Regions from separate parts of the Promicromonospora sp. NPDC050880 genome, predicted to be linked through region 1. Evidence: riboswitches for the same ligand, from Rfam matches in the RefSeq annotation. Region 1 holds a riboswitch; the other holds the start of a gene.
The links. Region 1 has a riboswitch for cyclic di-AMP ahead of ACIBBF_RS05855 (C40 family peptidase). Riboswitches for the same ligand answer to the same signal wherever they lie in the genome.
Positions count from the first base shown of each region.

Region 2: it holds a riboswitch for cyclic di-AMP, as region 1 does, so the genes downstream of both, ACIBBF_RS12105 (C40 family peptidase) here and ACIBBF_RS05855 (C40 family peptidase) in region 1, are expected to answer to the same signal.

Region 1 is NZ_JBITFV010000002.1:439,592-444,336, forward strand. It holds gene cydC (thiol reductant ABC exporter subunit CydC) at 1-338, shown strand, start outside; gene ACIBBF_RS05845 (GNAT family N-acetyltransferase) at 382-819, opposite strand; gene ACIBBF_RS05850 (phytoene desaturase family protein) at 853-2,478, opposite strand; cyclic di-AMP (ydaO/yuaA leader) riboswitch at 2,605-2,783, shown strand; gene ACIBBF_RS05855 (C40 family peptidase) at 2,784-3,731, shown strand; gene ACIBBF_RS05860 (NAD(P)-dependent oxidoreductase) at 3,827-4,745, shown strand, end outside.
Region 2 is NZ_JBITFV010000005.1:308,263-313,007, forward strand. It holds gene serC (phosphoserine transaminase) at 1-388, opposite strand, end outside; gene ACIBBF_RS12100 (iron dependent repressor, metal binding and dimerization domain protein) at 478-1,194, shown strand; cyclic di-AMP (ydaO/yuaA leader) riboswitch at 1,347-1,539, shown strand; gene ACIBBF_RS12105 (C40 family peptidase) at 1,590-2,336, shown strand; gene ACIBBF_RS12110 (universal stress protein) at 2,493-3,464, shown strand; gene ACIBBF_RS12115 (aminotransferase class I/II-fold pyridoxal phosphate-dependent enzyme) at 3,537-4,745, opposite strand, start outside.

The sequences.
Region 1 (4,745 bases):
CGGTGTCGGGTGGGGAGCGGCGGCGGCTCCTGGTGGCGCGTGCCCTCCTGGCGCCGGCCCGGGTGCTGCTCGTGGACGAGCCGGCGGAGCACCTGGACGGCGACACGGCGGACGCCCTGGTCCGCGCGGTCGCGGCGCACGCCCGCGCGACCGACCGGGCGGTGCTGCTGGCGACCCACCGGCTCAGCCCGCTGGCGGTCGCGGACGAGGTGCTGTTCCTGGGGCGCGGCGCGGGCGGAGGCGTGCCGGGGCCGGCCGACGTCGTCGCACGGGGCCGCCACGAGGACCTGCTCGCCTCGGATCCGGCGTACGGCTGGGCGGCCGCGCAGGAGCGGTGACCCATGGTCACCGTGCCTGGTGCTGCGCGTCGTGCGCCGGGGATCAGGAAGCCGGCAAGCTCTTGTCGAACTTCTTCGCGCGCTGCTCGTACCCCAGCCGCTCGTAGAAGGCGTGCGCGCCCTCGCGCCGGAACGCGGAGGACACCGTGATCCGGACACAGCCGTGGGCGAGCGCCCAGTCCTCGACGGTCGCCACGAGCGCCCGCCCGGCGCCGGTGCCGCGCCGTGTCTCGTCGACCACGAGGGCGGTCAGCTCAGCCACGGGCGCGTCGAGCTCGAACGGACTGCGGACGTGGCCCGCGGCGAACCCGGCCACCGCACCGGACGGGTCCTCCACAGCCACCCAGGCCGCGTCGTACGGGCTCCCGGCCACGCGCGCGAACCGGGCGTCGAGATCAGCGGCGGTCGTGGGGTACCCGAGCTGGCCGAGCAGCGGGGCGACCGCGGGTGAGTCGGCCGGGACGGCGCGTCGGATCTGCACGCCTCATCGTAGGCGGCGTCATCGTGGACGGCCTCAGCCGTCGCCCAGCAGCGCCATCGCCGCCGCCCGGCCGGGGATGCCGCTCACCCCGCCGCCGCGCCGGGCGCCCGCACCCGCCAGCAGCACCCGGCGGTGCTCCGTCTCGACGCCCCACCGCCCGGCGTCGTCGGCGGACTCGGCGAACGGCCAGGCCAGGTCGCGGTGGAAGATGTGCCCGCCGGGCAGCCCGACGTCGCCCTCCAGGTCCACCGGGGTGCGCACCTCCAGGCAGGGCACGCCGTCGGCGTCGTGCGCCAGGACGTCCTCGACCGGTTCGGCCAGCACCGAGTTCAGCGAGGCGAGGGTGGCCGCGAGGGCCCGCTCGCGGGCCCCGTCGGGATCGGCGCGGAAGAGCCGGGCGGGCATGTGCAGCCCGAACAGCGTGATGGTCTGCGCCTCGGTCGCGGCCAGGTCCGGGCCGAGGATCGACCGGTCGGACAGCGTGTGGCAGTAGATCTCGCTCGGCGGCAGGTCGGGCACCCGGCCCGCGGCGGCCTGCGCGTACGCCGTCTGGAGCTGGGTGAGGGACTCGTTGACGTGCAGCGTGCCGCTGAACGCCGCGACCGGGTCCACGCCGTCGCGCAGGCGGGGCAGCCGGTCGAGCAGCATGTTCACCTTGAGCTGCGCGCCCTCGGGGTACGCCGGGGACGTGGTGGCCCCCGCCACGTCCCGCCCGTCGGCCGTGCCCCGGCCGGCAGCGGCCAGGAGCCGGTCGAGCTCGGCCGGCGCACACCCGGCGAGCAGGTGCCCGGCGGTCACGCCCCGGGTGCGCCCGTCGGCGCCGGTCCAGGTGACCTCCACGCCGGTGGCCCCGGGGTCGACGGCGGTGACCGTCGCCGAGGTGACGATCGTGGCGCCGGCGGACACGGCGGCGTCGCGCAGGGCGCCCGAGACGGCGCCCATGCCGCCCACCGGCACGTCCCAGTCGCCGGTCCCGTTGCCGATCACGTGGTACAGGAAGCACCGGTTCTGGCGCAGGGACGCCTCGTCGATGTCGGCGAAGGTGCCGATGAGGCCGTCGGTGGCGGCGATGCCGCGGACCACGTCGTCGGCGAAGGTGCGCCGCAGCAGCGCGCCGAGCGGCTCCTCGAACAGGGCTCGCCAGGCCTCCTCGCCCACGCCGTCGACCACGAGGTCCCGCACGGCCGAGCGTGTGAGCAGGGGTTCGGTGAGCGTCGGCGCGAGGCGGCGGGCGACCTCGGCGGTCGTCGCGTAGAAGCGGCCCCACGCCTCGAAGTCCGCGTCGGCTCCGGTCAGGCTCCGGAACGAGGCCCGCGTGGCGGCGTCGTCCCCCGTATCGACGAGGAGGCCGCCGTCGGCCACGGGCGTGTAGGAGGACCAGCGCCGCCGCCGCAGCGTGACCGGCAGCCCGAGCTCGGTGACCACGCGCCGCGGCAGCAGCGAGACCAGGTAGGAGTAGCGCGACAGGCGCGCGTCGACACCCGCGAAGGGGCGGGCCGAGACGGCGGCGCCGCCCACGTGGTCGGCGCGCTCCAGGACGAGCACCGACCGTCCGCTGCGAGCGGCGTACGCCGCGGCGGTGAGGCCGTTGTGCCCGCCGCCCACGACGACGGCGTCGTACCGGGAGTGCAGGCGCGGGGACGCGGTGGGATCGACCATGGCGGACATGGTGACACGGAACTCATTGCCAAGAGAGTTCCATCACAGGACGGTATGTGACCTAATCGTGACATTTGCCAGGGACCCCGGTACGGTCGGTCTCACCTCTCCAGAAGCGGGGAGGTCCAGGTCCGGACGCCGAGCCCTGTCACCGGACCTGAGCAGCTACGACGTGACAGGGGCGGGGGAACCAGGTAAGCCGGGCACGCGAGTGTCCTCGGGGTGAAGCCTCGTACGAGGCCGGGTGATCGAACTCCCCATCCGAACCCGACAGCTCACCTCGTAGGCGTCCGAGGAGATCACTGGTGACCGTACTCACCGACCGCACCCACGACTGGGCGGACGACCAGGCAGACCGTCCCGCCAGCCGGGGTCGGCACCGCGCCGAGGGCCCCGCTCTCACCCCCTTCACCGCACTCACCCAGACCGCCGCCGAGAATGCCGCCCGCACGGGCGCCATCGCGGTCGTCACCTCCGGCATGCTGGCCTCGGTCTTCACCCAGACCGCCCACACCGCGCCCGCCGAGTCGCACACCCAGGCCACGCTCGCGAACGCCACGCCGGTCAGCAACACCGTCGACACCACGATCTCGGCCGGCCTGGCCGAGAACCTGGTCACCAAGGTCAAGGTCACGCAGAACGCCGACTTCTGGGCCGAGAGCGGCCGCGTGTCGGTGACCCCGTACGCCGAGACCGAGGAAGGCATCGCCGAGGCGAAGGCGAAGGCCGAGGCCGAGGCACGCGCCAAGGCCGAGGCGGAGGCCAAGGCCCGCGCCGAGGCCGAGGCCGCCGCCGCGGCGGAAGCAGCGGCCGCCGCCGCAGCCGCTGCGGAGGCCGAGGCGGAGGCCGCTGCGGCAGCAGCCGTGGAGGCCGAGGCGGAGGCCGCTGCGGCAGCAGCCGTGGAGAGCTCCGCCGACCTGGGCCAGCAGGCCGTCAACCTGGCCCTCGAGTACGTGGGCGTGCCCTACGTGTGGGGCGGAGCCTCCCCCAGTGGCTTCGACTGCTCCGGGCTCATCCAGTACGTCTACGCGCAGCTCGGGATCGACCTCCCGCACAGCTCGAGCTCGATGGCGACCGTGGGCTACCAGGTCTCCGCCGCCGAGGCGCAGCCCGGTGACATCGTCTGGACGTCCGGCCACGTCTCCCTCTACGCGGGCGACGGCATGGTGGTCGAGGCCCAGCAGGAGGGCGTCCCCGTGCACTACACGGAGATGTGGCAGAACAACCCGGTCTACATCCGGGTGACGGGCTGACCCTCCCGGTCCCGGAACGCCCGCCTGGTCCCCCGGCCCGGCGGGCGTTCCGCGTCGTGGGTGCACACCCGCGCCCGTCCGGTAACGTCCCCGGCGTGAAGATCCTCGTACCGGACGTACCGTTCGACCTCGACTTCCCGTCCCGCCTGCCCGACGGCGGAGCCTCCTTCGCGCCCGGCGGCCCCGACAGCGTGGTCGCCTACGCGATGAACGAGCCGGTCCCCGAGGAACACACCGACGCCGACGTGCTGGTCACCTGGTCCAGCCCGCCGAAGGTCGTCGCCGACGCCGCCCGCCGGCTCACCCGCGTGCGCTGGGTGCAGACCCTGACCGCGGGGCCGGACGTCGTGCTCCGAGCCGGGTTCGCGCCCGACGTCGTCGTCTCCTCGGGCCAGTCGCTGCACGACGACACCGTGGCCGAGCACGCCCTCGCCCTGATCCTGGCCACCGTGCGCCGCATCGACGTCTCGCTCGCCGCCCAGCAGGAGCACCGCTGGGCCAAGGAGATCACGTTCGCCCAGGCCGACCCGGTCACCGGCCGCGAGTACACGCTCGACGAGGCACGGGTGACGATCTGGGGCTTCGGCTCGATCGCCCTGCGGCTCGCCCCGCTGCTGACCGCGCTCGGTGCCCAGGTCACCGGCGTCGCCTCCCGTGCCGGTGAGCGCGCCGGGTACCCGGTGGTCGGAGCAGACGGTCTGGAGGCCCAGCTCGCCGAGACCGACCTGCTGGTCTCGCTGCTGCCCGCCCTGCCCACCACCCGGTACATCCTCGACGCCCGCCTGCTGGGCCTGCTCCCGCCGACCGCGCGGTTCGTGAACGTGGGCCGGGGCGCGACCGTCGACGAGGCCGCCCTGGAGGACGCGCTGCGCTCCGGGCGGCTCGCCGGTGCCGCCCTGGACGTCATGGAGACCGAGCCGCTGCCCGCGGACTCGCCGCTGTGGGACGTGCCGAACCTGATCCTCACCCCGCACGTGGCGGGCGGGCGCCCCCGGCGAGCGGCTCAGTTCCTGG
Region 2 (4,745 bases), on a different contig from region 1:
CGAGGTAGGCCACTGCACCGGGCTCGGCGGAGATGACCTGGGACGGCTCCAGGAAGGGCGCGCGCGACGTGGCCCTGGCGAACTTGCCGCCGAACTCGCCGAACTCGGCGTGCTGCGCCTTGCGCTCGACGAGGCACAGCGTGGCGATGTCCCAGAAGGCGGTGGCGCCGCCGTTGCCGAGCGCGACCTCGTACCCGTCGGGCGCGCCGAGCAGCTCCGTGACACCCTCACGGATACGGCGCACCAGGTCCTTCACGGGCGGACGCCGGTGTGAGGTACCGAGCACGTGCGCGTTCGCCACGAGATGATCGACCTGGCCGGGACGTACCTTGGACGGGCCGGAGCCGAATCGGCCGTCGGCGGGCAGCAGCTGTGTCGGGATTGTCAGTGGCACAGAACTAGACTAGAACCTGGGCCGACGCCCGGGCCGTACGTGTCCAGGGCGACTGGGCGGCTGGGCGCACGACGGGAGCAGACGTGACGGATCTGATCGACACCACCGAGATGTATCTCAAGACCATCTACGAGCTCGACGAGGAAGGCATCACGCCTCTGCGCGCGCGCATCGCGGAGCGTCTGGGGCACTCCGGGCCCACGGTGTCGCAGACGGTCGCGCGCATGGAGCGTGACGGCCTCGTGATCGTGACCGGCGACCGGCACCTCGAGCTGACCGAGCTGGGCCACGACAAGGCGATGCGCGTGATGCGCAAGCACCGCCTCGCGGAGCGCCTGCTGACCGACGTCATCAAGCTCGACTGGGAGCACGTGCACGTCGAGGCCTGCCGCTGGGAGCACGTCATGAGCGACCTCGTCGAGAAGCGCCTGGTGGGCCTGCTCGACCACCCGCACCACGACCCGTACGGCAACCCGATCCCGGGGCTGTCCGAGCTGGGCGAGGCCTACACCGACGTCCCGTTCCTGAGCGGTGTGATCTCGCTGCCGTCGGCGTTCGAGGCGGCGGCGAAGAAGGGCGTCAAGGGCGAGCCGCTCGCGGCGTCGCTCACCCGGATCGCCGAGCCGCTGCAGACCGACGTCGACCTGCTCGCACGCCTGGCGGACGCCGGCCTGGTCCCCGGGTCACGCATCACGGCCGAGCACAGCGACGGCACCTACACCGTGACCGTCGACGGCGCCGACACCGCGCTCGAGCTCGGCGAGGACCTGGCGCGCCACCTCTTCGTGGCCACTGCCTGACGACCGGCGGACGGCCGGTCCGAACCGTCCACTTTGTCGGAAAGGTGCCACCGCAGATCCGACACGTCATGGCATTCGTTGCCGGAACGTGACATCAGGTGTGAGGTCCGGTACGTTCGGAACGCTCACACGGAGCTTCATCCGCGAGAGTCCTCGGACGGACGCCGAACTCTGTCACCGGCCGGGGCCCCAAGACGACCGCATGACAGAGGCGGGGGACCCACCATCGGGCGCCAGGGTGCGTCCTCGGGGTGAAGCCGGGCAGTCCGCAGGGAGTGCACGGCCGGGTGATTTCTCCCACCCGAACCCGACAGCTGACCTCGAAGGCGTACAAGGAGAGGTACTACGTGACTGCACGTACGACCCGCGCACGCCATCGGGCTGCGCGACGCCCCGTGACTCCGCTCACCGAGCTCGCCCAGAACGCCGCCGTCGGTCGCCGTACCGCGGTCGCCGCCGCCGGTGGCGCACTCCTCGTCTCGACCTTCGGTGGCGCGATGGCCGCCCAGGCCGCTCCGATGGAGACCGGCCACGCGAAGATGAACTCGGTCGACCTGAACGCGCTGACGACGCAGGCCCGGGAGGCGCTGTCCAACGCCCCCGTGGTGACCGTCGCGCCGGACGCCGAGCTGACCGTCGAGAAGTCCGCGGTCTCCGTGATCTCGGCGGCCGACAACGAGGAGTACCAGGCGGAGCTCGCCGAGCAGGAGGCGGCCGAGGCCGCCGAGGCAGCCGCCGCCGAGGCCGCGGAGGCAGCAGCAGAGGCGGCGGAGACCGCCACCGCGTCGGTCGACGTCCCGGCGTCGGCCATCGGCAACTCCGTGATCTCCATCGCCAGCCGCTACATCGGCGTCCCGTACGTCTCCGGTGGCGCCAGCCCGAGCGGCTTCGACTGCTCCGGCTTCACCCAGTACGTCTACGGCCAGCTCGGCATCTCGCTGCCGCACTCGTCGTCCTCGCAGCCGGGCTACGGCACCATCGTGCCGGCCTCCGAGGCGCAGCCGGGCGACCTGATGTGGACCCCGGGCCACGTCTCCATCTACGCCGGCGGCAACACCATGATCGACGCCTCCAAGCCGGGCACCGTGGTCGACTTCCGCCCGATCTGGCAGTCGAACCCGACGTTCGTCCGCATGGGCTGACCCCCGCGGGTCGTACAGAGCGCCCGTCCGCCGCCCCGTGCCGGGGTGTGCGGGCGGGCGCTCTGGTATGAGGTTCCTGGTACCGCGTCCCATGAGGGCGTCGCCGCCGGTAGCGTTGGGAGTGCAAGGGTGCACTGCCGAGGAAAGGGCTGGGCGATGACACGATCCGAGGTCGTACTGGTCGGGGTGGACGGATCGGCCGCGAGCCTGCACGCGTTGGACTGGGCCACCGCTTACGCGCACCGCGTGGGCTGGTCGCTGCACATCGTGTGCAGCTACTCGCTGCCGTCGTTCACGGCGGCGTCGCTCGACGGGGGCTACGCGGCCCTCGACGACACCACCATCCAGGAGGGCGCGAAGTCCGTCCTTGCCGAGGCGGAGGCCCGCGTCGCCGACGCCGGGGTCCGCGCCACCACGGAGGTGGCCACGGGCGACGCGGCCGGCGTGCTCGTCGAGCTGTCGGCGGACTACGGCCTCGCCGTCGTCGGCACCCGCGGCCGGGGCGGTTTCACGGAGCGGCTGCTGGGTACGGTGTCGTCGGCCCTGCCGGCCCACGCGCAGTGTCCTGTCGTCGTGGTCCCGCTGCGAGCCGAGGCGAACCGGGGTGTCCCCTGGAACACGGCCGACGCCGGAACGCCGGCGTCGGGCACGGAGCCGACGGGCGTCGCACCCGGGGCGGCCGAGATCCGGGAGGTGCGCCGCATCGTCGTCGGCGTCGACGGGTCGCCGCAGGCCGAGCGGGCGCTGCAGCACGCGATCGTGCAGGCCAACGCGTGGGGCGCCGAGCTGACCGCCGTGACCGGGGTGCCCGTCGGCAACACCGGGTTCCTGGCGTGGCTGCCCTCGTCCATCGACCGCGAGCAGGTGCTGGCGGACGTCGGCGCCGGGATGGACGTGCTGGTCGACCGGTACGAGGCGGAGAACCCTGGGCTGCGGATCCGGCGGATCGTGCTCGACGGCACGGGGGCCGAGCTGCTCACGGAGTTCTCGACGGCGTCGGACCTCGTGGTGGTGGGTTCACGCGGGCGCGGTGGGTTCCGCGGGCTGCTGCTGGGCTCGACCAGCCAGGCCGTGCTGCACCACTCGGCGTGCCCGGTCCTGGTGATCAACAAGCACTGCCAGGACTGACCTCTCCGACGCCCTGCACAGGTCAGGCGCCCAGGTCGCTCCGGTGACCTGGGCGCCTGACGCGTGGGCGGGTCAGGGCCGGGCAGCCTCCGCGGCGGCCAGGAGGACGCACGTCGCCACGCCGTCCATCGCCGCGCGGACCTCGTCCAGCGGCGGCATCGAGGGCGCGAGGCGCACGTTCTTGTTCTCCGGGTCCTTCCCGTACGGGTGCGTGGCGCCGGCCGGCGTGAGCGCGATGCCCGCCTCCTTGGCGAGCTGCACCACGCGCGACGCCGTGCCCGGCGCGACGTCGAGCGACACGAAGTAGCCACCCTTCGGCTCCGTCCACGACGCGATGCCGTACCCGCCCAGGCGCTCGGCGAGGATCTGCACCACCGCCTCGAACTTGGGCGCCAGGATCTCGCGGTGCTTGCGCATGTGCGCGCGGACGCCGTCGGCCGAGCCGAAGAACATGGCGTGCCGCAGGTGGTTGACCTTGTCCGGGCCGATCGACGCGACCGACAGGTGCTTCTTGTACCAGGCGATGTTGGCCGGCGAGCTGCCGAGGAACGCGACGCCCGAACCCGCGAACGTGATCTTGGACGTGGACGCGAACAGGAGCACGCGGTCCGGGTGGCCGGCCTCCGCGGCCAGCGCGAGGGCGTTCGGACTGGTCACCTCGTCGTCGGTCAGGTGGTGGACGGCGTAGGCGTTGTCCCACATGATCCGGAAGTCCGGTGCGGCGGCCGGCATCGAGACGAGCGCGCGGGCGACGTCCTCGGTGATGACGGCGCCGTCCGGGTTGGAGTACGTGGGGACCACCCACATGCCCTTGATCGTCGGGTCGTCCGCGACGAGTGCCGCCACGGCCTGGGCGTCGGGCCCGTCCGCCGTCATCGGCACCGGGATCATCTCGATGCCGAGCGACTCGCAGATCGAGAAGTGCCGGTCGTAGCCCGGCACGGGGCAGATCCAGCGCACCTTCTCCTCGCGGGCCCACGGCTTCGGGGACTCGGGGAAGCCGAACAGCTCGGCGAACGCGACGACGTCGTGCATCGAGGTCAGCGACGCGTTGCCGCCCGCGAGGAGCTGCTCCACCGGCACGTCGAGCAGCTCGGCGAAGATGCGGCGGATCGCGAGGCCGCCGTCGAGGCCACCGTAGTTGCGCGTGTCCGTGCCCGTGTCGTCGGTGTGGGTGCCGACGCCCGGCAGGGCCAGCATCGCCTCGGCGAGGTCGAGCTGCTCCGCCGACGGCTTGCCGCGCGTGAGATCCAGCTTCAGGCCCTTGGCCTGAAGATCGGC